DNA from 4 places in the Bacillus sp. KICET-3 genome. Region 2 is predicted to be linked to each of the others. Evidence: riboswitches for the same ligand, from Rfam matches in the RefSeq annotation. Region 2 holds a riboswitch; each other region holds the start of a gene.
What was found. A riboswitch is a leader RNA that binds a small molecule or an ion and turns the genes downstream of it on or off. The one in region 2 is predicted to bind S-adenosylmethionine.

Region 1: another riboswitch for S-adenosylmethionine. It lies ahead of metK (methionine adenosyltransferase); the one in region 2 lies ahead of R5H20_RS06990 (methionine biosynthesis PLP-dependent protein).
Region 3: another riboswitch for S-adenosylmethionine. It lies ahead of mtnK (S-methyl-5-thioribose kinase); the one in region 2 lies ahead of R5H20_RS06990 (methionine biosynthesis PLP-dependent protein).
Region 4: another riboswitch for S-adenosylmethionine. It lies ahead of R5H20_RS08915 (YezD family protein); the one in region 2 lies ahead of R5H20_RS06990 (methionine biosynthesis PLP-dependent protein).

Annotation. Positions count from the first base shown of each region.
Region 1 covers NZ_CP137345.1:3,517,015-3,524,831, reverse strand. The annotation lists gene R5H20_RS17930 (alpha/beta hydrolase family protein) at 88-861, shown strand; gene R5H20_RS17925 (DUF2584 domain-containing protein) at 916-1,158, shown strand; gene R5H20_RS17920 (cation:dicarboxylate symporter family transporter) at 1,141-1,800, opposite strand; gene pckA (phosphoenolpyruvate carboxykinase (ATP)) at 1,933-3,516, opposite strand; SAM riboswitch class I at 3,711-3,852, shown strand; gene metK (methionine adenosyltransferase) at 4,199-5,401, shown strand; gene asnB (asparagine synthase (glutamine-hydrolyzing)) at 5,627-7,525, shown strand; gene R5H20_RS17900 (glycosyltransferase family 4 protein) at 7,572-7,817, opposite strand, start outside.
Region 2 covers NZ_CP137345.1:1,389,065-1,396,881, forward strand. The annotation lists gene galE (UDP-glucose 4-epimerase GalE) at 1-382, opposite strand, end outside; gene galU (UTP--glucose-1-phosphate uridylyltransferase GalU) at 379-1,269, opposite strand; gene R5H20_RS06970 (GtrA family protein) at 1,298-1,693, opposite strand; gene R5H20_RS06975 (GNAT family N-acetyltransferase) at 1,937-2,356, opposite strand; gene R5H20_RS06980 (YjcG family protein) at 2,366-2,875, opposite strand; gene R5H20_RS06985 (esterase family protein) at 2,941-3,657, opposite strand; SAM riboswitch class I at 3,921-4,038, shown strand; gene R5H20_RS06990 (methionine biosynthesis PLP-dependent protein) at 4,105-5,223, shown strand; gene metC (cystathionine beta-lyase) at 5,220-6,395, shown strand; gene R5H20_RS07000 (DUF819 family protein) at 6,449-7,648, opposite strand.
Region 3 covers NZ_CP137345.1:1,538,464-1,546,280, reverse strand. The annotation lists gene R5H20_RS07785 (pyridoxal phosphate-dependent aminotransferase) at 1-1,015, opposite strand, end outside; gene R5H20_RS07780 (carbon-nitrogen family hydrolase) at 1,110-1,889, shown strand; SAM riboswitch class I at 1,971-2,114, shown strand; gene mtnK (S-methyl-5-thioribose kinase) at 2,199-3,386, shown strand; gene mtnA (S-methyl-5-thioribose-1-phosphate isomerase) at 3,399-4,481, shown strand; gene R5H20_RS07765 (hypothetical protein) at 4,490-4,603, opposite strand; gene R5H20_RS07760 (methylated-DNA--[protein]-cysteine S-methyltransferase) at 4,692-5,189, opposite strand; gene R5H20_RS07755 (PAS domain-containing sensor histidine kinase) at 5,194-7,407, opposite strand; gene R5H20_RS07750 (acyltransferase family protein) at 7,700-7,817, shown strand, end outside.
Region 4 covers NZ_CP137345.1:1,759,052-1,766,868, reverse strand. The annotation lists gene sat (sulfate adenylyltransferase) at 1-1,109, opposite strand, end outside; gene R5H20_RS08925 (sulfate permease) at 1,135-2,199, opposite strand; gene R5H20_RS08920 (phosphoadenylyl-sulfate reductase) at 2,211-2,912, opposite strand; gene R5H20_RS08915 (YezD family protein) at 3,000-3,104, opposite strand; SAM riboswitch class I at 3,220-3,325, opposite strand; gene pyrE (orotate phosphoribosyltransferase) at 3,516-4,148, opposite strand; gene pyrF (orotidine-5'-phosphate decarboxylase) at 4,145-4,864, opposite strand; gene R5H20_RS08900 (dihydroorotate dehydrogenase) at 4,833-5,768, opposite strand; gene R5H20_RS08895 (dihydroorotate dehydrogenase electron transfer subunit) at 5,768-6,538, opposite strand; gene carB (carbamoyl-phosphate synthase large subunit) at 6,535-7,817, opposite strand, start outside.

The DNA of each region.
Region 1 (7,817 bases), 2.1 Mb from region 2:
GATTTCGGTTGCTTTCGGCATAAAATAGTTTATGTTAAATACAAAACAGGTGTGAGGGACGACTGCGGATTAAGAGGTGAACAAACAATGTTGTTAGAAAAAACCAGGTTCCCGTCACCGAATAAACAGATTCGCCTGTTTACCGTCACATATTTGTCACAGGGGCTTAAAGTCAAGGGCCTGTTGGCTGAACCGGCCGCGCCCGGCCGCTATGACGGATTTCTGTATTTGCGGGGCGGGATCAAAAGCGTCGGGATGGTCAGACCCGGCAGAATCGTTCAATTCGCCGTACAAGGATTTGTCGTCTTTGCTCCGTATTACAGGGGCAACCAGGGCGGTGAAGGCAATGAAGACTTTGCCGGGGATGACCGGGAAGACGCATTTGCCGCTTTCCGATTCCTTCAGAATCACGAGCTTGTGAAGGATCGGCGGGTTCATATATTCGGATTCTCAAGAGGCGGAATCATGGGCATTTTGACGGCCATCCAAATGAAATCGGCGGCCGCTTCATTTGTGTCATGGGGAGGAGTCAGCGATATGGTTCTGACCTATCGGGAGCGTAAAGATTTGCGGCGGATGATGAAACGGGTCATAGGCGGCACGCCTGAAAAAGTTCCGCAAGCATATGCGCGAAGGACGCCGTTTGACAAAATCGCAAGGATAGAAGCGCCGATATTGCTGATCCATGGTGCAAAGGACCAAAATGTATCGATCGAGCACGCCAGACGCTTTGAACGGGAATTGATCAAAAGAAACAAACCGGTTGAAACGTGGTATTTTCATTCATTCACACACTACTTTCCTCCAAAAGAAAACAGACGGATTGTGAGGAAGCTTGCGCAGTGGATGAAAAGCAGGTAATGGACAAGCTATGGTAAACTAAAGTGAACAGAGTAAAAAGGAGGGGGATTTCAGGTGGGAATGCCAGTAGAATTTAATACGATGATCGTAACAAAAGGACAAGAAACGCGGGTCGAGGAAAATTTGTTTACGCTTGAAAAAGAAGGCTATCGGGTTTACCCTCTTCATGTGCCGATAGAAGTGAGAAAGACGAAGAGCGGTGATGTGACAGGGACAGCCCGTGCGGAGCGTCTGGAATGGTCGGAAGGACGCACTCATTTAACATATAGACTCGTTTCTTTAAATTCCACGAACTAAGCAAAAAAGCCAAGGTCGTATAGGACGTCCTTGGCTTTTCTGTATGATTATGCAGGTGCATCCTCTTCTTTTCCAACCCCATTTTTTGAAGTCAGTCTGTGAATGAGCATCGTGAGAGCGCCGTCCCCGGTGACATTCGTGGCCGTTCCCAGGCTGTCCTGTGCCAGATATAACAATTGTCTGAAATTCATTAAATGCATTTTTAAGCGTTTTGCCTGGCAGATAGGTAATTCCAATCCCCATAATGAAAGCGAAAATGAGCGCGCTCATGATGCTCATAAAGGGCGTCATTTCAATTGTAAAAAATCCGCTTTGCAGGACTTCTTCCGGATTTTTAAACTCTTGCAGCTGCTGACCGGAAATAATGGCGGGAAGCAGGTTTGATCCAGCCAGATACGCCAAGAGGCCCGCAATAATGGTTGAGGCATAGGCGATGCCCGCGGTAATCCCGAGAATTTTCCCCGCGCCGCGGCCGATCTGCCCAATTCCTGGAATGATAAAAGGAATGACAAATTGAATAAAGTTCCCAAACATGTCATTAAACGTGGCGGCGGTTTTGACAAACCAGAGCGGTGCAAAGCTTCCAATGATAACACCAAGAACAATTGCCGTGATAATCCTCGGCAGCAATCCAAATTCCATAGAAGTGTCCTCCTGAAATATACAAATGTTTTTTAAAAATATTATCATATGAAAGCGTTATTTTATTGAAAATTCAAAAAATTCCAGTTTGAAATAACAGCAGCGTATGATTACGCTGCTGCGGGTGTTCCATTAAACAAACGGGCCTCCTGTTCTTTCGAGGTCTCCTGTATTGGAAAACTTTTTGAAGTTCTTTTTAAACTCGTTTGCCAGGTGTATCGCTTTTTCTGCGTATTCTTTTTCATTCGCCCACGTTTTGGCAGGCTCAAGCACCTGGTCAGGGACGCCTGGTACGTGTACTGGGGTATGCAGGCCGAAAATCCGGTCTGTTCTCATCTCCGCATTGTCCAAATCCCCCTCGATCGCGGCCCGCACCATAGCCCTCGTATAGGCCAGGCTCATTCTTTCCCCGACGCCGTAGCCACCGCCGGTCCATCCTGTATTGACAAGGAACACGCTGACGCCGTGTTCGTCAATTTTCTTTCCGAGCATTTCCGCATATACATGAGCCGGAAGCGGAAGGAACGGTGAACCGAAGCAGGTTGAGAAGGTTGCTTCAGGAGAGGTGATTCCGCGCTCCGTCCCGGCAAGCTTGCTCGTATACCCGCTTAAGAAGTGGTACATCGCCTGTTCTTTCGTCAGCTTGCTGATCGGAGGCAGGACTCCGAAGGCATCTGCCGTTAAAAATACAATCGTTGTCGGATGTCCGGCAATGCTCGGTTTGACGATGTTATCGATCGCATCGATCGGATAAGCGGCTCTCGTGTTTTCTGTGTAAAATGCGTCATCATAGTCCGGCTCCCCTGTATCGCTGTCCACCACGACATTTTCCAGAACGGAGCCGAAGCGGATCGCCCGGTAAATTTGGGGCTCTTTTTCTTCGCTTAAATGAATGCATTTTGCATAGCAGCCGCCCTCAATATTAAAAATCCCCGTACTTGACCAGCCGTGCTCATCATCTCCGATCAGCCTTCTGTTCGGATCTGCGGAAAGCGTCGTTTTCCCCGTGCCCGACAAGCCGAAGAAGAGAGCTGTGCCGCCTTCCTCGCCAATGTTGGCAGAACAGTGCATCGGCAATATGTTTCGTTCGGGAAGAAGATAGTTCATAATCGAAAAAATCGATTTTTTCATTTCTCCGGCGTATTCTGTCCCCCCGATTAAAATGGTCCGTTTTTCAAACGATACGATGATGAATGTTTCCGATCTTGTGCCGTCAAGCAGGGGATCGGCTTTGAAGTTTGGCGCGGAAAGAATCGTAAAAGGCTGCTCAGCCGTCATTTGGCGGGCTCCGTCGGGTCTGATGAACAGCTGTCTTGCGAACAGGTTGTGCCAGGCGAATTCATTGACCACTGTAATCGGAAGCCGATACTTTTCGTCTGCGCCTGCAAAACCCTCAAATACAAATAATTCATCGCGTTCCTTTAAATAGTTGACGACTTTTGTGTAGAGCCGGTCGAACGCTTCTGCCGAAATCGGCTGGTTGACAGCGCCCCAGTCGATTTTCCCTTTTACGCTTTCTTCTTCTACGATGAATTTGTCTTTCGGTGAGCGGCCGGTATATGTACCGGTCGTCGCCCGCACGGCTCCTGAAGATGTTAAAATCCCCTCTTTGCGCTCGAGAACTTTTTCAACCAAATGGGGAACGGATAAATTAATTTGAACGTTTTTGCCTGACAATAACGATTGTAAATCGGCAGTTGCATCTACAGAGTTCATAAAAAACCTTCCTTTGCGTGTTTTTTAATGTGTATAACATTAATGTAGAAATAGTATAACACATTTCATCTTATAGTCTATACCGTTTATCAAAATTCGTTCGGGTTTTTTCTTTACATTCAGTGTGCAAATTTATTTCAACTAATATTGACATGACAAGTCATTTTAAGATAAGATATTTCATTGAACGGATACTCTTATCCCGAGCTGGCGGAGGGACAGGCCCAATGAAGCCCAGCAACCGGTTTCTCTTCATCATAAAAGATGTAACACAGTATTGAGACAACTACGGTGCTAACCTGATGCAAGGTTTTAAAATACCTTGAGCGATAAGAGTGAAAGGTACGCACTACCAGACCCTTTCCTCAGTGAACAGGAAAAGGTTTTTTTATTGCATAAATCAGCATACAAAAATTGCTAAAAAAATCATGCCTTTAAGAGGAAGGTACTGGGCGTTTTTCACATATAAGTGAAGGGTTTTAGCCGAGTATCTGGGCGAAAGGAGATGCTACAGCCGCTCCCGCGAAACGGGAGGTCCGGCTTAGGGTCCCGCAACGACAATGAAAAATTCTTTCAGGATGAGAGAGTATGAAGCCCGAGTATCGTCATATAATTAAGAGAGACGAGTTCCGTATCATACTTTAAGATCACGGCTGATCTTCATATACAGGAGGAAACATACATGAGCAAAAATCGTCGGTTATTTACATCAGAGTCAGTTACGGAGGGACATCCGGACAAAATTTGCGATCAGATTTCGGATAGTATATTAGACGAAATTTTAAAGAAAGATCCGAATGCCCGCGTTGCATGCGAAACATCTGTGACAACCGGATTGGTGCTGGTAAGCGGTGAAATTACAACATCCACATATGTGGATATCCCGAAAACGGTTCGTGAAACGATTAAAGAAATTGGCTACACGCGCGCAAAGTACGGCTTTGATGCTGAAACATGCGCGGTGTTAACGTCGATAGATGAGCAGTCTCCCGATATTGCGATGGGGGTTGACCAGGCGCTTGAAGCTCGCGAGGGAGCGATGAGCGACGCTGAAATCGAAGCGATCGGAGCCGGAGACCAAGGCTTGATGTTCGGTTTTGCTTGTAATGAAACAAATGAGCTCATGCCTCTTCCGATTTCCCTTGCTCATAAATTATCCCGCCGTTTGACTGAAGTGCGCAAAGAGGAAATTCTTCCATACTTGCGTCCGGACGGAAAAACACAGGTGACAGTCGAGTATGATGAGAATAATAAACCGGTGCGCATCGACACAATCGTCATTTCAACACAGCACCATCCGGAAATTTCACTTGAGCAGATTCAGCGCAATTTAAAAGAATATGTGATTAATCCGGTTGTTCCGAAAGACCTGATCGATGAAAATACAAAATATTTTATTAACCCGACAGGCCGTTTTGTCATCGGAGGACCGCAAGGCGATGCAGGCTTGACAGGACGAAAAATCATTGTCGACACTTACGGCGGATATGCTCGCCACGGAGGCGGAGCGTTTTCCGGTAAAGACGCGACAAAAGTTGACAGATCAGCCGCTTATGCAGCGAGATATGTAGCGAAAAACATCGTGGCAGCAGGCCTTGCCGATAAATGTGAAGTGCAGCTTGCCTATGCGATCGGCGTCGCACAGCCGGTGTCCATTTCAATCGATACGTTCGGCACTGGAAAAGCGAGCGAAGAGACATTGATCGAAGTTGTCCGTAAAAACTTTGATTTAAGACCTGCCGGCATCATCAAAATGCTTGATTTGCGCCGTCCGATCTACAAACAGACGGCAGCTTACGGTCATTTCGGACGCCTTGATCTTGATCTGCCTTGGGAGCGTACAGACAAAGCAGACCAGCTGCGCAAAGAGGCATTAGGGGAATAATCGCATAGCCGCTTACTTATAAGCGGCTTTATTTTTCGATGGCATAAACACGCGGATTTTTTGAAACTTGAAAAATATCCAGATTTAATATTGTTGTTTGATTGTAGAAAGCAAGTATTCTAATGTGAACATTTTTCAAGTTTTTTGAAACGTTTTCTTTAAATACATGTCTAATAATGCAGCAGAACGATCTGCATGAAATCTTAAAAAATCGGAGGCAATACTATGTGTGGATTTGTAGGGGTATTCAATCATCGCCCATCATCCGAGACAGCAGGCCAGGAAGAATTAATTAAGCAAATGAATGAAATGATTGTACACCGCGGTCCCGACGATGATGGGTACTATCATGATGAACATGTAGGCTTCGGATTTAGAAGGCTGAGCATCATTGACGTTGAAAACGGAGGACAGCCTCTGTCATATGAAGATGATTCATACTGGATTATTTTTAATGGAGAAATTTATAATTATATAGAATTAAAAGACGAGCTTCTCTCAAAAGGTTACGAATTTAATACCGATTCAGATACGGAAGTTCTCCTTGCGACATACCGTCACTATAAACAAGAGGCGGCATCAAAGCTGCGGGGAATGTTTGCATTTTTGATCTGGGATAAAAAAGAGCAGCTTTTATACGGCGCGCGCGATCCGTTTGGGATCAAACCGCTTTATTTTACAAAAACGGACGGACACGTTTACTTCGCATCAGAAAGAAAAAGCCTGATGCCTGTCGGCGCTGATTTGGAGTTCAATGAAAAGGCGCTTCAGCAGTATACATCATTCCAATTTGTACCTGAGCCTGAAACGCTTGATAAAAAGGTGCAAAAAGTGGGACCGGGCCAGCAGTTTACGCTTCGCCCAAATGAAGATATTCAATTTAAAACATATTGGAAAGTTCAATTTAAGCCTGTGCAGTCGGAAGAGGACAAGCTTGTCCAGGAAGTAAGAGATGCCATCTTTGATTCCGTCAAGGTTCACATGAGAAGCGACGTGCCTGTCGGCTCATTCCTTTCAGGCGGTATTGATTCTTCCTTTATCGTGTCCGTTGCCAAACAATTTCATCCGAATTTAAAAACATTCTCCGTCGGTTTTGAGCACGAGGGCTTCAGTGAAGTTGACGTGGCGAAAGAAACTGCCGAGAAGGTCGGCGTAGAAAACTACAGCGCGATCATTTCACCTGAAGAATACATGAAAGAGCTTCCGAAGATCGTCTGGCACTTGGATGATCCCCTAGCAGATCCTGCCGCGATTCCTTTGTATTTTGTCGCGAAGGAAGCGAAAAAACAAGTGACGGTCGTCTTATCCGGAGAAGGGGCGGATGAGCTTTTCGGCGGCTATAATATTTACCGCGAGCCGCTGTCATTGAAACCGTTCGAACGGATTCCGTCTCCTTTGAAAAAGATGCTTCTGCGTGTCGCTTCCGCGATGCCTGAGGGCATGAAAGGAAAAAGCTTTTTAATGAGGGGCTGCACGCCTCTTGAAGAGAGATATATCGGCAATGCGAAGATCTTTGAAGAAGGCATGAAATCGAAGCTTCTTCGTCAATATGACAAAAACCTCACATATTGTGATGTGACAAAGCCGTATTTTGAAGAAAGCAAGTCATATAGCGAGATCAACAAAATGCAGTATGTTGACATTCACACATGGCTCCGCGGCGACATCCTGTTGAAAGCAGATAAAATGACGATGGCTAATTCGCTCGAGCTTCGCGTTCCATTTTTGGACAAAGTCGTGTTTGAAGCGGCTTCAAAAATTCCGGAAGAACTGAAAACAAAAAACGGCACAACAAAGTATCTGCTTAGAAAAGCGGCCGAAGGCATCGTTCCTGATCATGTACTAAACCGCAAAAAGCTGGGCTTCCCTGTGCCGATCCGCCACTGGCTGAAAAATGAAATGCATGATTGGGCTGTGGGCATTATTAAAGAAAGCCAAACAGATGCATATATTCATAAAGATTATGTGCTTCAGCTTCTTGAAGACCATTGCGCCAACAAAGCGGATAACAGCAGAAAAATCTGGACGGTTCTCATCTTTATGATCTGGCACAGCATTTTCGTTGAAAAACGCTACGTACCGGAAGAATTAAATCACCAGCCTAAGGAAGTCATTATCGTGTAAGCAGATGAAAAAGGTTTTCGAGCAATCGAAAACCTTTTTTCTATTTTTAAGCAGGCTTTTCTCTTGGATAGTCGGCCAGCACCTCTTCACACCCGGCGAGAAGATTGTCAAAAATGGCATCCCACGATTGGGTGAGGGCATAGCTTCGCGCTTCGTGTTCCATCCGCTGCTTCAAAGAAGCATTGGAGAGGACATGCAAAACATGTGAGGCAAATGCTTCCGGATTTTTTGGCTCCGCAAGGAAACCGGTCCTTCCGTTTTGAATAAAGTCTTTCAGGCCGCCGGCGTCCGC
Region 2 (7,817 bases):
GCTTGTCCCCTGCGATGCCGTAAACGGCCGCTGTTGATGAAAACACGATGTGTTTGACGCCTTCACTGATGATATGTTCAAAGAAAGAACAGGATTTTATTGTATTTTCTCTGAAGTAGAGTTCCGGTTTTTCAATTGATTCCGATACAAGGCTTTTTGCCGCAAAATGGATGACGGCATCAATTTCGTGCTTTCTTATGATCGATGTCACCAATCCGTGATCGCTGATATCACCCTCGTAAAAGTGAGGGGTGTGAACGGCTTCACGGTGTCCTGTGGACAGGTTGTCAAGCACAACGGCGTTTATGTTTTGTTTTTTTAATGCCAGAACGGTATGGCTTCCGATGTATCCGGCTCCTCCGGTTACGAGCACTGACTTCATTGTAAAGCTCCTTTCTGCGTTTCTCTTTTGAGGACATTCTCCATGTAGGCCAGCAGTTTCGGCCGCATCTCATCCCGCATGAGCCCCATTTCGATGCTTGCTTTAAAGCAGCCAAGCTTGTCGCCGATATCAAAGCGGCTGCCTTCCAACTGCCGGGCATAAATGTTTTGTTCCCGGCATATGTCTCTTAACGCGTCTGTCAGTTGTATTTCATTCCCCGCGCCTTTTTGGGTACGCTCAAGAACAGGGAAAATGGATGGCTCTAAAATATAGCGTCCCATGACGGCGATATTCGAAGGCGCTTCTCGAACAGCCGGTTTTTCGACCAAGTCTTCGATGTCATATACTTTATTTTTCTGCGTGGCTGTCTGAATGATCCCGTATTTGGAGACATCGGCCGGTTCGACACACTGAACGCCGATGACAGATGTTTTATATTCTTTATATACGTCGATGAGCTGCTGCAAGGCCGGTTTTTCCGAGATCATGATGTCGTCGCCGAGCAGGACGGCAAACGGCTCATCACCGATGAAATGCCGCGCCGACAAAACCGCGTGTCCGAGTCCGAGCGGCTCTTTTTGGCGGATGTAATGGATGTTTGCTAAGTCGGCAATGTTCTGAATCTCTTTTAATAGATCATGTTTGTTTTTATTTAATAGATTCTGTTCGAGCTCAGCAGACCGGTCGAAATGATCTTCAATCGAGCGCTTGTTTCTTCCTGTAATGATGAGAATATCTTCTATGCCTGATTGAACGGCTTCCTCCACAATATATTGAATGGCAGGTTTATCAACGATCGGCAGCATTTCTTTCGGCTGCGCTTTTGTCGCAGGCAGAAATCTCGTTCCCAACCCGGCTGCGGGAATAACGGCTTTTCTTATTGTCATGATTATTCACTCCTGTTCATTTCAATTCTTAAGAATTTGTTTCAGGTTCTTGAAACACCCATAGGCGGTTACCGATAAAATTCATCACCATTCCTCCGAGGGTCGCTATGATTTTGCTGGAAAAGAGAGACAAGCCCCCTTTTTGAAGAACGTAGAGGATAAGAAAGGTGATCCCTGAAGCTGCAAGGTTTATCAGGAGAAAACGGAAAATCTCTTGTCCGCGGACCTTTTTTTTCACCCGGAATGTCCACGTGCGATTCCAGATATAGCTGTTTGCCATGCCGGCGGTATATGAACAAACCTGTGCGAGAAGGTAGGGGACATTGACCGCCGTAAGCAGGAAAAATACCCCGAAATCAATCAATGTGTTTCCGGCTCCGACAGTGCCGAAGCGGCATAAGGTGGCGAATTTGGTTTTCATCATAACGGCATTCGATTTTTACCTCCCAACAGGAGAAACGGGCTGTGCACCCTTCCTGAAAGCTTACACATAACCTTAGCGAATAATGTTGAATAAACGATAAACAAAAGATGAACAAACTATGAAATATTGAGGGGCGGGGGAAAAGAAAAACCGTTCCGGATGTGGAACGGTTCATTGGCCCGCAGGAGGAGATATTGGCGGCGTGCGGCACCTGAAGCCCGCTTTTACGCGCCTTGCGGGAAGTTATTCTTTGATCATTTTGACGTGAGGAATATCCGCGTCTAAAAATTCTTCGGAGGCGACTTTGTAGCCGTGTTTTTCGTAAAAAGGAACGGCTTGTGTCTGGGCGTTCAGCATGAATCGGGAAGCGCCCTGTTTTTTCGCTTCCGTTTCCAGCGCCTCCATAATCAGATTGCCGATACCTGAGGAACGGTGGCTTTTTAAAACACAGATTCGCTCCAGCTTTCCGTACCCGTCAACAAGGCGAACGCGGCCGGCTCCGACCGATTCTTTTCCGTCATAGATGACAAGGTGTGAAGATTCCTGTTCGAGATGATCCATTTCTTCTTCCGGTGAAACATGCTGTTCTTTGATAAATACTTCTGTTCTGACAAAAAAAGCGTCTTTAAGCTGCTGATCATTCTTGACGATGACGGATTTCACTTGTTGTCTTCACACTCCTAAAATAAATGTTTCATAAACGGTCCAAGAGCCGTTGTCCAATTGATAAAGCAGGTGAAAGCGGTCGATGATTTCTTCATGTGTCGCGTCTCTCATTTTAAGCGTTCCAAGGACATCGGAATGCTCATCATCAGAAAGGTTTTGGGCAATCGTCACATGGGGAACAAACGCATACTCCGGCTTGTCTTCCAAAACGCCGCTGTACATTTTTTCATGCAGCTCCGTTAATTCCGCTGTCGGTTCCGCTTTCATATAAATCACATTATTGACCGGGGCAAAAGAACTGAACTTTGTAATTTTCAGCCTGATCGGCTTCAGCTCTTTAGAAAGTTCTCTCAGGTGTGCAACGACTTTGCCGATATCTTCTTCAGAAGATTCAAACGGTGTTCTTAATGTGAGGTGGGGCGGGATTAAAGCGTAATTCGGATCATAGCGTTTCCGGTAGGAATTTGCAATGTCCTGAAGTTTTTTTGATGGGAATAGCACAATACCGTATTTCATTTTGTTCCCTCCTTAGACAATTTATATGGTTTTAGTATATCAAAGATCAGCTTAGATACGGAGAGCTAAAGCATTTTTTTTAAGGCGGGCGTGATTAAAGGCTGCCAGTACGTCCACTTATGGTCTCCGTCAAATGTTTCAAAGTGATAGTTCATGTTCTCGTTTTGAAGCAGCTCCTTCAGTTTTTCATTTGGAGCGGTAAAGTCCAAAATTTGATTGTCGGTCGTTTTGACTTCGGTTTCTTTTACGCCGATTTGGTGGTACACCGAAATGAGCTGCAGCGAAGCGGAGGTTTCGACTTTTTCAAGCACATGGCTGTCGACGTACGGGGACTGCATAATGACATTACCGAACATATTCGGGTAATCGAGCGCAGTCATGAGGGACACGGTTCCCCCGAGTGAATCTCCGATCAGCGTCCTGCCAGGTCCGACTTGATATGTTGGATATTCCCGGTCTGCGAAAGGAACCAGTTCATGTGCCAAAAAGCGCTTATACGCTTCGAATTTCGGCCCTTCCGGATGGTATGTGTGCCTTCTTTCCTGAACGCTTTTGTAAGGGACGCCGATGACGATGCACCGTTCAATTTCACCGTTGTGTAACAGTTCTTCGATCTGCCGGCTGATGCGGCCCAAACGGAAATAGTCATGACCATCCTGGGCGATGATGACATGGTATTTGTAGAGCGGGGAATAGCTGGAAGGCAAATAGACCAACAGCTCCATTTCTTCGCCGAGCTCTTTTGAGTAAAGCTTTTTTTCCTGAATGACTCCTGTTTTCATAGTCAAGCTGAATTCCTCCAGAAAGTAGGTTGTTAACGTTTCCAACATTGTAACACGAATAGTGCGAAAATTCTCTTCGTAACTGCAATTTTCGGCTGACCCGGGTTGCGTCCGGACTACATTAGTCTGCCGCTACAATGTGGCAAGCTTTTTCTGATCCGGGATTTCATCATATCATATCAAGGAGATAAAGATTCAAAAAAGGCTCTTGAAAATTCTCCTGAATTGGGGTAAAGTAAAGAACAATCAGAAAATTAAAGACATTCTTATCACGAGAGGTGGAGGGACTGGCCCTTTGAAACCTCAGCAACCGGCTGCACCTGACAATGTCAGTGCACCAAGGTGCTAAATCCAGCAAGCGACATGCTTGGAAGATAAGAGGAAGCGTTTATCCAACCCCTTCTTCTTATGAAGAAGGGGTTTTTACTTTTAAAAGGATGGTGTCATATGACTGAACATGTACAAACAACACTGGCGCAAATCGGAAACCGCAGCGATGAAATAACGGGAACCGTCAATCCGCCGGTTTATTTCTCCTCCGCATACCGCCATAAAGGAATCGGAGAATCCACCGGATTTGATTACATCCGCACAAAAAATCCGACAAGACAGCTTGTGGAGGACGCAATCGCAAAACTCGAAGGCGGAACGCGCGGCTTTGCGTTCAGTTCCGGCATGGCCGCCATTCAGACGATTATGGCGCTGTTTCAAAGCGGAGATGAGCTGATCGTCTCCTCGGATTTATACGGGGGGACATACCGCCTGTTCGAAAACGAATGGAAAAAATACGGACTGCGCTTTTTGTACGATGATTTCTCAGACGAGGACTGTATCAAGTCAAAAATCACGGAAAACACGAAGGCGCTTTTTGTAGAAACCCCGACAAACCCGCTCATGCAGGAAACCGATATTAAAAAAGTCGCGGAAATCGCCAAGGAGCACGGCCTGCTGCTGATTGTGGACAATACGTTTTACACCCCGGTTTTGCAAAGGCCGCTTGAGCTTGGGGCTGATCTTGTCATTCACAGTGCGACAAAGTATTTAGGCGGCCACAACGATCTTTTGGCTGGACTCGTCGTGGCAAAAGGCGAAGAGCTGTCAGAGGAAATGTTTCAGCATCAAAACGCCATCGGCGCTGTTTTATCCCCGTTTGATTCATGGCTGCTCATGAGAGGCATGAAGACGCTTGCCCTCAGAATGAGGCAGCATCAGGAAAACGCCCGGGAGCTCGCCGCGTTTTTGGAGGAACAGGAGGAGGTTGCAGACGTTCTTTATCCAGGAAAAGGCGGGATGCTGTCATTTCGCGTTCAAAAAGAAGAATGGGTCAACCCGTTTCTGAAAAGCTTGCAAACGATCTGCTTTGCTGAAAGCCTGGGCGGGGTTGAGAGCTTTATCACATATCCGGCGACACAGACCCACATGGATATTCCCGAGGACATCCGGATCGCGAACGGCGTCTGCAACAGGCTGCTGCGCTTTTCGGTCGGAATTGAGCATGTAGCCGATTTGAAGCATGACCTCAAGCAGGCATTGCAGAAAGTAAAAGAGGAGGCGGTCAACGCATGAGCAAGGGGAGCTGGACGTTCGAAACTAAACTCGTACACAACCAATCAAAAACAGACGGAGCAACAGGAGCCGTCAGCGTGCCGATCCAGCACGCATCGACCTTTCATCAAAGCTCGTTTGACCAGTTCGGCGAATATGATTACAGCCGTTCCGGGACTCCGACGAGAAAAGCGCTTGAAGACGCGATCGCCGAGCTTGAAGGCGGGGCGCGCGGGTTTGCTTTTTCTTCAGGCATGGCCGCCATCTCCACCGCTTTTTTGCTTTTATCAAAAGGAGATCACGTTCTGGTCACAAAAGATGTCTACGGCGGCACGTACCGGATGATTACCGATGTATTGAGCCGCTTTGGTATTGAGCATACTTTTGTCGATATGACCGATTTAAATGAAATTGCACTAAACATCAAGGAAAACACAAAGGTGATTTATCTTGAAACCCCTTCGAACCCGACGCTCGGGATCACGGATATCAGGGGCGTCGTCAAGCTTGCCAAAGCGCACGGCTGTCTGACTTTCCTTGACAACACGTTTATGACCCCGGCGCTTCAGCGGCCGCTTGAGCTTGGTGTTGATATCGTCCTGCACAGCGCGACGAAATTTTTAAGCGGGCACAGCGATGTCTTATCAGGTCTTGCCGCCGTCAAAGATGAAAAGCTCGGTGAAGCTCTCTATAAGCTGCAAAACTCTTTCGGAGCGGTTCTCGGCGTGCAGGACTGCTGGCTCGTCCTAAGAGGATTAAAAACGCTCCAGGTGCGCCTCGAAAAAGCAAGCCGAACAGCTCAGCAGCTCGCCGAATTTTTTGCAGACCACCCGGCTGTCAAGCAGGTGTATTATCCGGGGCTATCTTCACATCCGGGCGCCTCTGTGCATAAGCACCAGTCAAACGGCGCCGGCGCGGTTCTCTCTTTTGAGCTGGAGAATGCTGAAGCCGTTAAAAAAGTCGTGGAGAATGTTACTCTTCCGGTTTTTGCCGTCAGCTTGGGGGCGGTTGAGTCGATCCTTTCCTATCCGGCGAAAATGTCACATGCCGCAATGCCGAAAGAAGAGCGGGAAAAGCGGGGAATTACCGATGGCCTGCTGAGGCTCAGCGTCGGTGTGGAAAACGCGGATGATTTGCAGGAAGATTTTGCGCAAGCCTTGCAAGCTGCAGCAGGGACGCTTGCCCGGTCATGAGCGGGCAAGCGAAAAGGCCGGGAATTTGCTGAACACCCCGGCCTTTATTCGTTTTAAAGCAGACTGGCAAACCAGGTCCCCATGAAGGTTCCGACATAGTTGCCAATGAGGTAGCCGAACGTCCCGACCAGCATGATCGGGGCGACAAGCTCGCGCCAGCCTTTCCCGATCGCCATCGCCGCTGCAGTGGTCGGACCGCCGACTGCGGCGTTGCAGGCCAGGAGAATCTCTTCGAGCCGAAAGCGGAGCGCCTTGCCGGCCGCCAATGAAACCAACAGGTTGGTCATCGCAACGACAAAAACAAACGCTAAAAGGAGAGGCGCATTCGTCAGGATGATTCGCAAGTCCGCAGGAATGCCGATCACGACAAAAAATAAATAAATCAGATAAGTGCCGATTTCCTGTGCACCGCGAAGCTTTTGAAAGTAGCGGGGAAAAGCAAACGTCGCGGAAAGCGTCAGCGTTGTCAGAAGCAGAAACTGATCGCCGAGAATTCCGGATAAAAACTGAATAAAAACCGACCCGCCGTCAGATGGGAAAAGCCCTTTAAAAAAAGAAGCCGCTTTAACTGAAACGGCAACAATCGCGAATGCCGTTCCCAGATTCATGGCAATGTCTCTGAGCGACATGTCTTTTCTCTTCCAGTATGATTCGGCCCGATTTTTTCCGGAATCGGAAATACAGGCAGAGGGAAACCGTTTTTGAAACCATTTTAGCGACGGTATACCCATCAAAATAAAAAAGAGCAGTGCCATCATAAAATTATCGGCAACAACGGTTGAAGAGACATATTCGCCCGGAGTTTGAAACTTTGCCGCCATCGCCGCAAAATTAACACCGCCGCCGATATAAGAAGCGCTGATCATTCCGCCGATTTTATCAAGGTATGGAATCTGATGCCTGAACAAGAAAAACGCAAGTATACTGCCGATGACCGTGCCGACGGAGCTGATGCAGAAAACGAGCAGAAGCCGTCCGCTTTCTTTGAAGATTTTCCGTACATTGATTTGAAAAAGCAGCAAAGGAATCGCAAGCGGAACGACATACGTCCACACCGCGTCATAAACGGGCGACTCGGTCGGAAGAACGCCGACATTCGTAAAGAGCATCGCCCCACCAAGCGCGATCACCGCCCCGGATACAGCCGAAGCCCAGCGGTATCGCTGCTCCAAAAAGATGCTCACAGCCGCCCACACCGCAATAAACCCCCAGAGCACCCACATATCATCAGGTGAAATCAAAGACGAATTCATGTAAGACCCCCTCTTCGCATTGAATATTTTGAATTAACTGATAATAAAACAGTGTAATAGGGAACAGAGGATTGATCAATAGCAAACATTCGCAAACATAAAAAAATGAAAAAAAGTAGTTGACGAAACAATATAATCTGCATATAATAGAACTTGTCAGTAAGACAAA
Region 3 (7,817 bases), 150 kb from region 2:
ACCCTTCAGATGTAAAGCCTTCCGGAACAGGCATCCATGCAAAAAATGAGCCCTCTGGGGCCTGCGCTTCCCAACCGATGGCGCGGACGGCTTTCATCCAAACGTTGCGTCTTTTTTCATAGCGTTCATTTTGTTCCTTGACACAGCTTTGATCTGAAAGAAGCGCGACCGCCGCGGCGTCCTGGACTGCTTTAAAGAGGCTGACATACATATGATCCTGGTATAGGTTCAGCGCTTCAATCACCGAAGCATTTCCAGCGGCGAATCCGACTCTCCAGCCCGCCATATTATATGTTTTGGAGAGCGTATAGATTTCGATGCCGGCTTCTTTTGCTCCATCAGTTTCAAGAAAACTCACCGGCTTTTGCCCGTCATAGCCGATCGCCCCATAGGCAAAATCATGAACAACACAGATCCCGTGCGTTTTCGCGAGGCTGACCGTTTCCGCAAAAAACGCCGGCGTCGCCTGGGCTCCCGTCGGGTTGTTCGGATAGTTCAGATACATGAGCTTCGCTTTTTCCTTTATGTGTACTGGAATTTGGCTGTAATCCGGCAAATAGCCGTTTTTCTCCAACAGCGGCATCGTTTCCATGTTCGCTTTTGCCAGTCTGACGCCTGACCAATAATCCGGATAGCCCGGGTCGGGAACAAGCACCGTATCGCCGGGATTCAAGAGGCATTGCGGCAGCTCTACAAGCCCCGCCTTCCCTCCGAACAATACGGCGATTTCTTTATCAGGGTCAAGCAAGACGCCGTATTCCCTTTTATAAAATTCAGCGGCCGCCTGTTTCAGCGAACGGCTCCCCCGAAAAGAGGAATATTTATGATTTTCGGGATTCCGGACCGCTTCTGTCATCGCGTCAACAATGTGTCCCGGTGTCGGCTGATCGGGATTTCCCTGACCGAGATTGATCACATCATGGCCGGCGGCTATCTTTTCGTTCACCTTTTTGACCAAAGAAGCAAAAAATTGCTCGGGAAGCTGTTTCAATAGATCAGAAAGCTCAAATTTCATTTTTTTCACCCGCTTTGAAAAATTCTTGAAATGATAGTCCATCATCATATATTGTTAAAGATAAAATGTAAAGCAAAAAATGAGGTGGCTCAAAGTGAAGTGGACGATTTCCTGCCTGCAATTCGATATATCATACGGAAACCCTTCAGAAAATTTTAAAAAAGCAAGCCGGCTGGTCGAAAGTGAAAGCCGGCACGCGGATATTTTGATTCTTCCCGAGCTTTGGACGACTGGCTATGATCTAAAAAACCTTGATGCAATCGGAGACGATGAAGGAGAGCAGACCAAAGAATGGCTCCGGCAAACGGCGAAAGCGAACAATGTCCACATTGTGGGCGGCTCAGTCGCCGTCAAGAGAAAAAGCGGCGTATACAATACGATGTACATCGCCGACAAAAACGGAAGACTTGTAAAAGAATACAGCAAAGCTCACCTTTTTCAGCTGATGGATGAGCATCTTTATTTAGCTCCGGGATCGGGCGGAGGCTGCTTTGAGCTTGAAGGCGTCAAAGCAGCGGGTTTTATCTGCTATGACATCCGTTTTCCTGAATGGATCAGGAAACACACGTCAAAAGGAGCCGGCATCGTATTTGTATCAGCTGAATGGCCGCATCCGCGCCTCGATCATTGGCGGACTCTATTAACGGCCAGAGCGATCGAAAATCAATGTTTTGTCGCCGCCTGCAATTGCTCGGGGCATAACCCGGAAAACGAATTTGCGGGCCACAGCATGATCATTGATCCGCTCGGACATATCCTCGCCGAAGCCGGGCATGGAGAAACGGTGATCAGAGCCGAAATTGACCTTGATGACATCAAAAAAGCCAGGGGCCATATTCCGGTATTCGAAGACATTCGCAAAGATTTATATTAAAAAGTGTTGACAAATAAACATCGTTGCTGGTAACATTTTCAGCAACTGACTGACTGAAATTTTAAAATTTTATATTGATTTCTCTTATCGAGAGTTGGGTGAAGGACTGGCCTTATGATCCCAACAGCAACCGACCGTAATACCATTGTGAAATGGGGCGCGAACATGTTTGCGCCGCTAGGGCACGGTGCTAATTCCATCAGATTGCATTCTGAGAGATAAGAGAGGCGGACACGACGAATTAGCCTCTTTCTCTCACAGAGAAAGAGGCTTTTTATTTTTTGCAAACGACTTTAGGGGGAATCAAATATGACTGTAACGAAAACCGCTGTATACGAAACATTGACAGAAAGCTCGGCGGCTGCACTCGCCGTGCGCCTGGGACTCTTTTCGAGCAAAAGCACGCTGACCTGCCGGGAAATCGGAGACGGAAACTTGAATCTTGTCTTCCATGTTTATGATAAAGAGCAACAGAAAGGATTGATCATTAAACAGGCTGTCCCTTATGCAAAAGTTGTCGGTGAAAGCTGGCCGCTGTCGCTGGACAGAGCAAGGATTGAAAGCAGCGCGCTGATCAGGCAGGCTGAACACGTCCCGCATCTCGTACCGCGGGTTTATTATTCAGACACGGAACTCGCCGTGACCGTCCTGGAGGATCTTTCACACTTGGAAATCGCCAGAAAAGGATTGATCGCGGGCAACGATTATCCGAATTTATCGCGGGATATCGGGGAATTCCTCGGGAATACATTGTTTTATTCTTCCGATTATGCCCTTGATCCGCATATCAAAGAGCGGCTGGTCAAACAGTTTGAGAACCCTGATTTATGCGACATCACGGAAAATCTCGTGTTCACAGATCCTTTCTTTGACCATGAGACAAATGACTTTGAAGAGGAGCTTCGTGATGAAGCTGAGACCATATGGGCTGATGATGAATTAAAACGCGAGGCTGCGAAATTGAAAAACCGGTTTTTGACGTCTGCGGAAACGCTTATTCACGGTGATTTACACACAGGCAGCATTTTTGCAGGAGAAAAGGAAACAAAGGTCATCGACCCTGAATTTGCGTTTTTCGGACCGATCGGTTTTGATATCGGACAGTTTATCGCCAACCTGCTTTTAAATGCGCTGGCCCGGGAAGACGCAGAACGCGCCCCGCTATACACCCATGTTGAAACTGTATGGGACACATTCAGCAGGACTTTCAGCGATGCGTGGAAAAAGGATGCCCGGAGCGCGTACCGAAACACGCACGGAAGCCTTGAAGAAACGCTGAAAAAAGCGTTCGAAGACGCCGCGGGCTTTGCCGGGTGTGAAATGATCCGCCGGACCATCGGGCTTTCACATGTGGCGGATCTTGATACAATCGTTCCATTTGCCCGGCGGATCAGCCAAAAGAAACTCGCCCTTGCCATCGGCTCAAGGCTGATTAAAAAACGCGCGGATTTCCGGTCGCCGCAGGACATCATTAATACGTTTAAAGAACTAGCTTGAGGAGTGAATGACATGTCAGAGCAATTTGCTGTCCCCCGTTCTGTAGAGTGGGAAGAAACATCCATTAAAATCTTAAATCAGCAAAAGCTGCCCGGGAAGACGGAATATCTCCATTTAACAACAAAGGAGGACATCTATGATGCGATCAAAACCTTAAAAGTCCGCGGGGCTCCGGCCATCGGAATCACTGCCGCGTTCGGTCTGGCTCTCTGCGCCCAAAGCATCGATACGGCGGATGTTTCCGAATTCCTGAGCAAAGTCAGACAAATCAAGGATGAATTGAATGGGGCAAGACCGACGGCTGTCAATTTATCATGGGCGCTTGAACGGCTTGTGAAAAGCGCGGAAGGGGCGAAATCGGTTAATGAAGCAAAGACCGATCTCGTTCATGAAGCGATTCAGATCCAGATTGAAGATGAAGAAACATGCCGGCAAATCGGACAAAATGCGCTGCAGCTGTTTAAATCAGGCGATAACATCATGACGATCTGCAATGCGGGTTCGATCGCGACAAGCAGATACGGAACGGCGCTTGCTCCTTTTTATCTGGCGAAAACGAAAGACCTTCATCTCCATATATACGCATGTGAAACACGCCCCGTTCTTCAGGGCGCGAGATTAACAGCGTGGGAGCTGATGCAGGGCGGAATCGACGTCACGCTCATCACCGACAGCATGGCCGCACACACGATGAAAGAAAAAAATATTTCAGCGGTCATCGTCGGAGCCGACCGGATCGCCAGAAACGGTGACACAGCGAACAAAATCGGAACCTATGGTTTAGCGATTTTAGCGAAAGCCTTTCAAATTCCATTCTTCATCGCCGCTCCCCTTTCAACCTTTGATCCATCGATTTCAACAGGTGACGCCATTCCGATTGAAGAACGCGATCCGGATGAAGTCAGACAAATCGCAGGTGCGCAAATTGCGCCGAAAGAGGTGCCTGTATTCAATCCGGCCTTTGATGTCACTCCCCATCATTTAATATCAGGAATTATAACAGAAAAGGGGATTATCACCGACAGGTTTGAAGCGGAAATCGCCGCGCTCTTTTCCGTGCCCCGCCCGGATGCTCCCGCTAAGGCCCTTTATTAAAAAAGGCTTTAGCGGTTTTTCATCGATTGGATAATGTCTTGTTTCTGTTCTTTTGTCAGGACATGCAGCTTGACGAATAATTCAGCGTAGCCTGCAATTTTTTGCGGGCGGTTTGTTTTCATCTATTCGTCCTCCTTTTCACCGAGGCCAACATTTTTAACTTAATAAAATTATATGTCGCAAGAGAAAAAAAGAAACAGCATGTTTTCATTATTTTCCTTTATAAGGAATTTTTTCGATTTCAAGCAGAATCGCTTTTTTATCGATTTCATTTCCGGCATAGCCGGTCAGTGTTTTATTTTTTCCGATGACACGGTGGCACGGAATGAAAATCGGAAGCGCGTTTTTCTTGTTCGCCTGGCCGATCGCGCGGACTGCTTTTGGCTGGCCGATTTCCCGGGCAATGTCGGAATAGCTGCGTGATTCCCCGTAAGGAATGGTTTGCAGCGCCTTCCACACTTTTTTCTGAAAATCCGTCCCTTCCTGATGCATGGGTAGCGTGAACGTTGTGCGCTCTCCTCTGAAATATTCTTCCAGCTGCTGTTTTGCCTTTTGCAGCAACGCCGTTTTCTTCTGCTTCAGCTCTTGATCCTTTTTGATCATGCCGTCCAATTCTTCTTTTTCAAAAAGCAAATGTGTGATATGTTCAGTTTGCTCCACAAGGTATGCCTGTCCAAAAGGCGTAGTCATTTCAATGTAAAAACCCATGATGCTATAAAGCCTCCTCCTCATGCTGCTGCCGGATCGGGAGAGTCAGGTGGAATGTCGTGCCTTTCCCCTCTTCACTCTCAACCTCTATTTTTCCGTTGTGTTCTTCAATAATTTTATAGCTGACCATCAGCCCAAGTCCAGTGCCCCGCTCCTTTGTCGTATAAAAAGGCTCCCCCAGCCGCTTTAATTTATCCTCTGTCATACCGATTCCTTCATCGGTGAGCGATACGATGATATGATCGTCATCTTTCGGTTTGATGGTCACATAGACATTGCCCCCGTCAGGCATGACTTCGATTGCATTTTTCAAAATATTGATGAAGACCTGCTTGAGCTGATTGGGTTCACAATAAATCAGCGGAATTTGCCCCTCGCAATTGAGATGCATCTGCACATTGTCAAGGTTTGCCTGTGCATGCAGAAGATCCATGGTGTCCTGCATGATTCTCACGACATCCTTTTTCTCATACATGATCGCCTGCGGCTTCGCAAGGATGAGAAACTCCGTAATAATCGATTCAATCCGTTTAAGCTCAGATGTGATCACATTAAAATAAAGTGAGTGATCCCCCTCTTGAATGCTGCCCTTTAACAGCTGGATAAACCCTTTTAATGCCGTCATCGGATTGCGGATTTCATGGGCGATCCCCGCCGCAAGCTCGCCGACGACATGGAGCGTATCAGATTTACGCAGCCGTTCTTCCAGCTCCTTCCGTTCCGTCACATCCCTGAACATCGCCAGATTCATGTTTTGGATAATATTTCTCTTAAATGAAAATTCCAAGATTCGTTTTTGATCGGTTAATAGAAATGGTATGTCATTGTCCATTTCCTCAAAGGAAATGGTTTTTGCCGGGGAGGCCGCGTTTTCTATCTGATAGCCGGAGATGACGTCAAGAAGATTGGCGGTTTTTAACCGTTCAAGGGGCAGGCTGAAAATCTTTCCGGCCAGCGGGTTCGCATCTATAATCTCGTATTGGTTGTTGAAGAGAACGATCCCGTCCATTGAGCCGTCGAACACTTTCCTGAATTTCAGCTCGCTTTCCCGCAGTTCTTTTTCCATCTGCTTCCTGTCGCTGACATTTCTCAAGATGGTTAAATCCTGGCTGTCGAACATAATGCGCTTTGATGTGAACTCAAGCTCTTTATATTGCCCGTTTGCCATGCGGAACAACAGTTCAGCTCTGATTTCCCCTTTTTCATTGTACTGCTCTTGAATGGAAAGGTACCGCTTATCGGTTTTATCAATAAAATCCCACATTTTTTTATGCAGGAGCTCATCCATCGGCAGTTCAAAGATTTTGCAGGCGGATTGATTCGCTTTTACGATCCGGCCGTCATTGTTCATAATAATGATGGCATCCATCGCATTTTCAAATACTTCCCGAAACCGCTCCTCGCTTTTAAACAGCTGTTTTTCCATTGAGCGTTTTTCTGTGATATCCCTCATGATCGACATATAAAAGCCGTTTAAAATGTTAGATGTAATCGTCAGATCAAACAGCCTGTATGTTCCCGACCTCAGCCTCACAGGTAATTCACCTTTCGCTTTACCCCTTCTGAAAAGAGCGCTCCAAATACTGTCGAGCTTGCCGGCGTTTTCGGCGGAAACGAACTGCGCCAGCTTTAATTTTGACAGCTCGTCTTTTTCAATTTCGAAGCTTTGGCAAAACGACTGGTTGGCATCAATAAAGCGGCCCTGTTTATCAAAAATGACGATGCCCTCAACCGCCCTGTGAAACAAGTCTTTAAAAAGCTTTTCATTAATGCTGCGTTCCCGTTCCAATATTTTTTTGGATGAAATATCCCTCATCACGACAAAAAAGCAATCTTCCTTAATTCCTTTGTTCGCCGTAAATTCAATATATTTGACTGAGCCGTTATCCAGTCTGATCGCGGCTTCTTTTTTTGCATATCCCCGCTCTAAAAAGCGGTGCACGTTTTGATGTAATTCTTCAGGCGGAACAGCATGCAAAAAATCGAGCGCCGACCGGTTCAGCACATTCTTTTTTTTGCTTTGCAGGATGTTGCAGGCGGCATCGTTCGCCTGAACAATGTTCATCTGTTGATCCAAAATAAAAATAGCATCAAGCGTTCCGTTGAACATCAGTTCATACTGATACAAATCCGCCTTTAACTTTTCGTTTTCTTTCTTCAGTTTTTTCAGCTGGTTTTGCAGATGTAAAGATTCTTTCAAATCAAGAGTTTCCGCCATTTGTTACACTCCTTCTTCAAAACCTATCCTTCAATTATTCTACAAACCGTTCGATCTTCCTTCATTTGTTTCAAACATTTACAAGATTTCCACCGATTTTACAGGTTGATGACGATAAAAAAGTTTCTTACGATTCAGTTACATGGCCCTAACAATGAGGCTTACTTCATAGGAAAAGACAGCGTTTCTACTTTAAAATTTAATTGGCGGGCAACAATGATAAAGACGCATGCCAAACAGGCCTCCGGCTTTCAGCTGTTCTGCTGTTAACTTTTCAATAAAGGGTGATGTTATGTCGAATTCACGTGACAGCTATTTTGACAACGCCAAATTTCTTTTAATTTTTCTTGTCGTATTCGGCCACATCATTCGGTCATATATCAATGACAATGATGTGCTGCTTCATATTT
Region 4 (7,817 bases), 370 kb from region 2:
ATTAATGTTTGAATGACCTCAGGACGGCTGAATGTGCTTGGCGGGAATTCGCCGTTTCTCAGCATTCCCCGTACCTTTGTGCCGGACAAAATGACATGGTGTTCTTTGTCGTGAGGGCATGTTTTCGCCGTCGCCATCGAGCCGCATACATTGCAGTAAAAGCTGTGTTCAAATTTCAGCGGCGTGATGCCGATTTCTTCAGGTGTGAATTGATCGAACAGCTCCTGTGCCTCATATGTTCCATAATAATCGCCGACTCCCGCATGATCTCTTCCAACGATGAAATGGGTACAGCCGTAATTTTTTCTGACGAGCGCGTGGAAGATCGCCTCTTTCGGGCCTGCATAGCGCATGGCTGCCGGAAAGACGCCGAGGAAGACGCGGTCTTTCGGGTAGTATCCGTCAAGAAGCACTTGATAGCTTTCCATCCGGACGTCTGCCGGAATATCGTCTGATTTGGTTTCCCCGACTAACGGGTTGAGGAAAAGTCCGTCGACGGTTTCCAGCGCGGTTTTTTGGATGTATTCATGCGCTCTGTGCACCGGATTCCGGGTTTGGAATCCGACAATCGTTTTCCAGCCGAGCTCGGCAAACTTCCGTCTTGTCTCCGCCGGTTCGAACGTATGAGCGGGAAACTGTTTTTCGCTGCGTTTGATGAGTGTAATCGGGCCGCCGACATAGACGTTTCCCCGTTCAAACAATTTTTTTACGCCCGGATGGTTGAGATCATCGGTTTTATAGACGTTGACCGCTTCTTTTTTCTTGTCGGGCGTATAGATGTCTTCGATGTCAATGACCCCGTATGTTTCCCCTTGATATGTGAGACGGACGGTATCGCCGATTTTTAGCTCGGCGGCTTTTCGTTCGTTGACGGGAAGGCTGATCGGAAGCGTCCAGACTTGACCGCCTGCAAGTCTCATATTTTCAACGACTGATAGGTAGTCTTTTTCTGTTAAAAAGCCTTGGATCGGGCTGTATGCACCGATTCCAACCAGCTCCAAATCGGCAAAAGCGATCAAATCAAGTTCGATTTCCAGTGCGATATGTTGAACATCATATGCTTCATTGACGCGGATAACCAATACACCGCCGTGTGGCGCTAAACTCATAACATTATTTCCCCCTACTAGATGTTTAAATTCCCCCGCCCTGTTCATGGACGGAGCTATGTTCTTTTTTCACTGCCCTCACCAGGCTGATCGTCCCGACAGATGCCAAAAGAACGCTCGTAACGACGATGAGAGCATAATAGTCTCCTTTTAATAAAAGGCTGACCAGCATATAAGACAGGCTTAATGAAAGGAACGGCGATACGATCCACACTTTCAGCATCGTTTTGACCACCTGTTTATGAAAAACATTGCCGCCGTTTTTCGCCATGCCCATCCCGATAATAGACGATGATGTCACCTGTGCGAGCGGAACGGGAAGGCCGAACATGGAACTGAGAATGACAAGCCCGGCTCCCGTGCTTGAAAGAAGGATTCCTTCTCCTTTTGAAAATCTGGTAATCTTTTTGCCGTTTGTTTCAAGAACGCGGCGGCCCAATAAAAGGGCGCCGAGCGCGACAAACAGTCCGCCGTACAGCGTTCCTTCCCCGACTGTCAAAACATGTGCCGCCACCAAAGGGCCGACAGCGTTCGCGACATTGTTCATTCCCGCTGAAAAAGCCTCAAAAAATCCGCTGATTAACAGCAGAACCGTCAAAATCTTCGCTTTGTTCCCCGCAGCGCGGCGCTTTATTGTTTTCTTCATAAACTTTGCCATGGCAAAGGTAAAAGAAAAAGCTGCGACCGGAACGACTACCCAGAACAGGACGATGACAAACAAAGATTTGACAAACAAAACTTGATATGCGACACCTACTCCGACGACAGATCCGACTGTCACTTCACTCGTTGAAAGCGGGATGCCGAGAACATTTGCGATAAAAAGCGACAAGGCGGCGGACCCGATGATAATGCAGACGATTTCAAGCGAAATCACCCGCTCGGGAATGATGCCCGAACTAATCGTTTTCACGACGTTCCCCCCGCCGATGACGGCTCCGGAGAGAACGCCGGCCGCACAGATCAAGAGCGCGTGAAGCTTTTTTTTCACCGCTTCAGATCCGTAGGCGATGCCCATGGAAGCCGCTGCACCGCTCGCTCCGATGTTCATCGCAAAAAACATGCTAAATAAAATGGCGGCAAGTTCCATAACTCATCTCCTTACTCGTGTAATCCGCATTCTGTTTTATTTGATCCATTCCAGCGGCCGGAGCGGAGATCGTCTATCGTAAAAGCCGGAGAGGTGCACGGCGCGCAGCCGATGCTCGGGTATCCTTTGTCATGGAGCGGGTTGTACGGCAGATCGTGTTTTGTCACATATCTCCAAATATCCTTCCATGTCCAATGGATGAGCGGACAGACTTTGATAGACTTGAATTTTTCGTCTTTATTTAAAAAGTTCGTCTTTCTCCGCCCTTCGGATTGCTCGCGGCGCAGCCCTGACAGCCATGCCGGGTAAGCTGACAGCGTCTCGCGGAGTGGAATGACCTTCCTCATTTCACAGCAGAAATTCGGATTGGTCTCCCACAGTTTGTCCCCGTATTGCTGAGCCTGCTGTTCAACCGTAAGCTCCGGTTTCTTCATGATAATCTGAAGGCCCGGATATCGTTCTTTGACAGCCTCAATCGTGTCATACGTTTCTTTAAAATGCAGACCTGTATCAAGAAATACGATGACGGCGTCCTTTTTCACCTTATAAATCAAATCAATCAGGACGATCCCTTCGATTCCGAAGCTGCATGCGTATACGAGCTGATCCCCGTAATGGCCGTACGCCCATTTCAGGACCGATAATGCCCCTTTATATGAATCATCCTCTTGAAAAGCGATTTTTGGTTCTTCCCATGTACTGTAAGTAAATATTTTCGGTTCCCCCTTTTTCGCCAACAAAAAAACGGCTTCCAGCAGAAAAAAACTTCTGTGAAAACCGCCTCTAGTTTGTCTAGTCAGCTATTTCAATCTTATTTTTTCATTTTTTTCGATTTGAATGACCTTTCCATCTTGAACAACGAATGTGATGGATCCGTAATTCATGTCTTTCAGCATGTCTTTCATTTTGATGATCACTTTTTCGAGCTGCTCATCTCTTTTCATTGCCAGCTCCTCCTCTGCCCTAAAAAATTAAAATCTTTCTTCCAAATTTGAAAGAAAGACGAGGAACTTTACATATTCCTTATCTCTCAAAATGAGCGCATTTTGCTGGACGTAGCACCTTGCGCTTGCACGCAGGTTGCCGGGTTTCATCGGACCAGTCCCTCCACCGCTCTTGATAAGTCTGCTTTTGTTATTTTAAAATTTTAGCACAATTCGAACAAAAGTCAACCCGACTTTTTTTATAGGATTAATGAAAAATAAAAATGATGCTATTTTACTATATTTCAACCGGTCAAAAGCATGAAAAAAACAGAAAAACCGCGGTTTCATCAAATTAAAAAAGCCGTTCCCTTAAAAAGGGAGACGGCTTTCTTATTTTTCAATCCAAGCTCTCGACTCGGGATTTGCTTTCCACTCTTTCAGTTTTCCGGCATCGGCTTCACTGATGTATCCTCCGGCAAGCGCGGTTTCCGTCAATGTATCGTAATCGGTCAGGGTGTGATACTCGACATCCGCATTCTTAAAGGCGATGTCCGCTTTCGGAAGACCGTATGTGAAGATGGCGGCGACGCCGAGGACATCGCAGCCGGCCTTTTTTAGAGCGGAAACCGCTTCAAGCACGCTTCCGCCCGTCGAGATTAAATCTTCAATAACAACGACTTTCTGTCCGTTCTTGACCGTCCCCTCAATTTGATTTCCTTTTCCGTGCGCTTTCGGTTTGCTTCTGACATAGCACATCGGCAAACGGAGCCTGTCAGCGGCAAGGGCGGCATGCGGTATGCCCGCTGTCGCCGTGCCTGCGACCATTTCCGCTTCCGGAAATTTGTCTTTTATCAGCCCGGCGAGGCCTGACGCGATATCATCCCTCACTTCGGGATATGACAGCGTCAAACGGTTGTCACAGTAAATCGGCGACAGCATGCCGCTCGCCCATGTAAACGGCTCGTTCGGCCGCAGGAAAACCGCCTTGATCGCTAAAAGATGGCTTGCAATTTCTGTTTTCATGCTTTGATCCCCTTCCATTCCCGTACTATTTTCTGATATGCAGCAACCGGATCCTCAGCTTTGGTGATAGAACGGCCGACAACGATCGCCGACACGCCTTTTTCCTTTGCATCGGCCGGGGTCGCTACTCTGACCTGGTCGTTTTTCTGATCATCAGCCAACCGGATTCCAGGCGTCACAGTCAGAAACGACGGAGATACCTCCTGATAGATGCGCTCTGCTTCATGGACGGAACAGACAACGCCGTCCAGCCCGCTTTCCTCTGCGAACCTGCTGTAGTGAAGAACGGTTTCCGCAAGCGGCGTTTTGATCAGGAGCTCCTCATGAAGCATTTCCGGAGATGTGCTCGTCAGCTGTGTTACGGCGATTAATGACGGACGTTTTTGTCCGGCGGACGTCCCCGCCTCAAGACCTTCAAGAGCGGCTTCCATCATCCGTTTTCCGCCTGCAGCGTGCACATTGACAAGATGGACGCCAAACCCCGCCAGCCTTTTCATTGCCTTATATACGGTCGTCGGAATGTCATGGCACTTCAAATCAAGGAAAATGCGGCAGTTTCTATGTTTTAATTGTTCAAGAATTGAAGGACCTTCCTGATAAAACAGCTCCATCCCGACTTTCACAAAAAGCTCCTCTCCGTCAAACCGGTTCAAAAACGCAAATGTTTCCGGCGCAGATGCAAAGTCAAGCGCGATGATTGGCGGCGTATTGTTCATGCTTCCAGCTCCTTCCGATGCATTCGGTCAAAGACCCGTATCCGTATTTTTCTAAAACGCGCGGCAGTTCTTCAATGATCTCCGGGCAGGCGAATGGATTGACAAAATTGGCAGTGCCGACCGCGACTGCGCTTGCCCCCGCCAGCAGGAATTCAAGCACATCTTCCGCAGACTGAACGCCGCCCATGCCGATGATCGGGATGTCTACCGCCTGACTGACTTCATAAACCATCCTGATGGCTACCGGTTTTACGGCCGGGCCAGATAATCCTCCGGTCTTATTTGCCAAAATCGGCTTGCCCGTTTTCAGATCGAGCCTCATGCCGATCAGCGTGTTGATCATCGTCAAACCGTCTGCCCCCGCTTCTTCAATGGCTAAGGCGATGTCAGTGATATTGGCGACATTTGGAGACAATTTGACATAGACCGGAACGCTGGACACTTGTTTAACAGCCTTTGTCAGCTCGGCTGCCATTTCCGGACGTGTACCGAACGCGATCCCGCCTGTTTTGACATTCGGGCAGGAAATATTCAGTTCAAGCGCGTGGACATTCGGAGCTTTGCTGATTTCTTCGGCAACCTCCACATAATCTTCAAGCTGTGATCCGGCTACATTGGCGATAATCGGTGTATCGAATTGTTCCAGCCACGGAAGCTCGTGCTCCATGACAGCCTGAAGACCGGGATTCTGCAATCCGATCGCATTGAGCATGCCCGCTTGTGTTTCTGCGACCCTTGGCGTCGGATTCCCGAAGCGGGGCTCGCTCGTTGTCGCTTTGATCATGATCGCCCCGAGGCATGAAAGATCATAAAGGTTTGCAAACTCTTTTCCAAAACCAAAGCATCCGGATGCCGGCATGATCGGATTTTTTAATTTGAGGCCGGGCAAATTTACGTCAAGCATTACAAAAGCACCTCCTGCGCTTTGAAAACAGGTCCGTCCAGACAAACTTTTACATACGGTTTTTCACTTTGATCCGTATGGCATACACAGGCAAAACAGGCGCCGATTCCGCAGCCCATCCGCTCTTCCATCGATAAATAAACCTCTTTTTCGGGATAGCGGTCTTTCAAAGCCTTTAACATAGGGGTCGGGCCGCAGGCGAGCAGATAGTCAAATTGAAGGCCTTTTGCCTCGATGACATCGGTGACAAATCCTTTCTCCCCATGGGTGCCGTCCGCTGTGGCAATATATACAGGGCCGTACTCGGCAAATTCCCGCTCGTAAAACACGTCTTTGGCTGACGCAAACCCCAACACATGCACAACATGGACGCCCCGCTTTGTCAGCTGTTTGGACAGTTCATAGAGAGGGGGGACGCCGATCCCTCCGCCGACTAGAAGAGCCGTTCCGCCGGATTTGAGCTCGTCTGCCGGAAATCCGTTTCCCAGAGGGCCGAGGCAATCGACGAGATCGCCTTTTTCCTTTAAGGAAAGGAGCCGGGTTCCTTCTCCATCCTTCCGAAAAATGATCGTCATTTCCTGTTTGTCCCTATCAATCCGGGCGATGCTGATCGGACGCCGTAATAAAGGAGCGACAGATTCAGCGACTTTCAAATGAAGGAACTGGCCGGGGGCGCTGCACGATTCAGCGAGCTCCCCTTTCAGCACCATTTGGTAAATGCCGTCAGCGATGCAATCATTGGAACGAACCGTCATATATCCCTTTTTCATTTGACGGCAGCCGCCTCTTGAGCCATGTTGGCAGCAGGCATATGATCCGCGCGGAAGCTCATGCTCTCAAGCACCCGTAAAATCGCTTCGGCCGTATCTAATGACGTCAGGCAGGCCACACCGTTTTCGACGGATTCGCGTCTGATTTTGAACCCGTCTCTTGCCGGCTGCTTTCCTTTTGTCAGCGTATTGACGACGAACTGCGCTTCCCCATTGCGGATGACGTCAAGCAGATTCGTGCCTTCCTCGCCGATTTTCCCGACGGTTTTCGCTGGGATGGATGCTTCCCGCAGATAGCCTGCCGTACCTGCCGTAGCCAATATGTTGTAGCCGATGGCATGGAAGCGTTTGGCGATATGAAGGCCTTCTTCTTTGTCCTTGTCAGCGACGGTCAGGAGCACAGATCCGTAGTTCGGAATCTGGATGCCTGAGGCAATCAGCCCTTTGTAAAGCGCCTTTTCCAATGTCGTATCTTTCCCCATGACCTCACCCGTCGATTTCATTTCAGGGCCGAGTGTGATGTCCACCCTTCTCAGCTTTGCGAAGGAGAAGACGGGAACTTTTACATAGACGCCTTCCTGTTCTTTCTGAAGGCCTTGAGTAAAGCCAAAGTCTGCAAGCTTTCCGCCGAGAATGACCTTTGTCGCCAGATTCGCCATCGGAATTCCGGTGATTTTGCTGAGGAACGGCACCGTGCGGCTTGACCGCGGATTCACTTCCAGGACATAGACCTCGTCTTTTGACAGGACGAATTGAATGTTGAGCAGTCCGATAATGTTTAACCCTTTCGCAAGCTCAATCGTGTACTGTTCGATCTTTTTCTTGATCTCTTCTGAGAGCGATTGCGGAGGGTAGACGGCAATTGAGTCTCCGGAATGGACGCCGGCCCGTTCGATATGCTCCATGATTCCCGGTATGACGACCGTTTCGCCGTCAGAAATCGCATCGACTTCAATTTCTTTTCCGATCAAATATTTATCGATGAGCACAGGATGCTGCGGATTGATTTTGACCGCGTGTTCCATATAATGGAGAAGCTCGTTTTCGTGGTAGACGATTTCCATCGCCCGTCCGCCGAGAACATATGATGGACGCACAAGCACAGGGTAGCCGATATGTCCGGCGATTGTAACGGCCTCGTCTACAGATGTCGCCGTCTTCCCGAGCGGCTGCGGAACATTCAGTGTTTCAAGCGTTTGCTCAAACTTGTCGCGGTCTTCGGCGCGATCCAAATCTTCGAGCGATGTTCCGAGAATGTTGACGCCCCGCTCCGCCAATT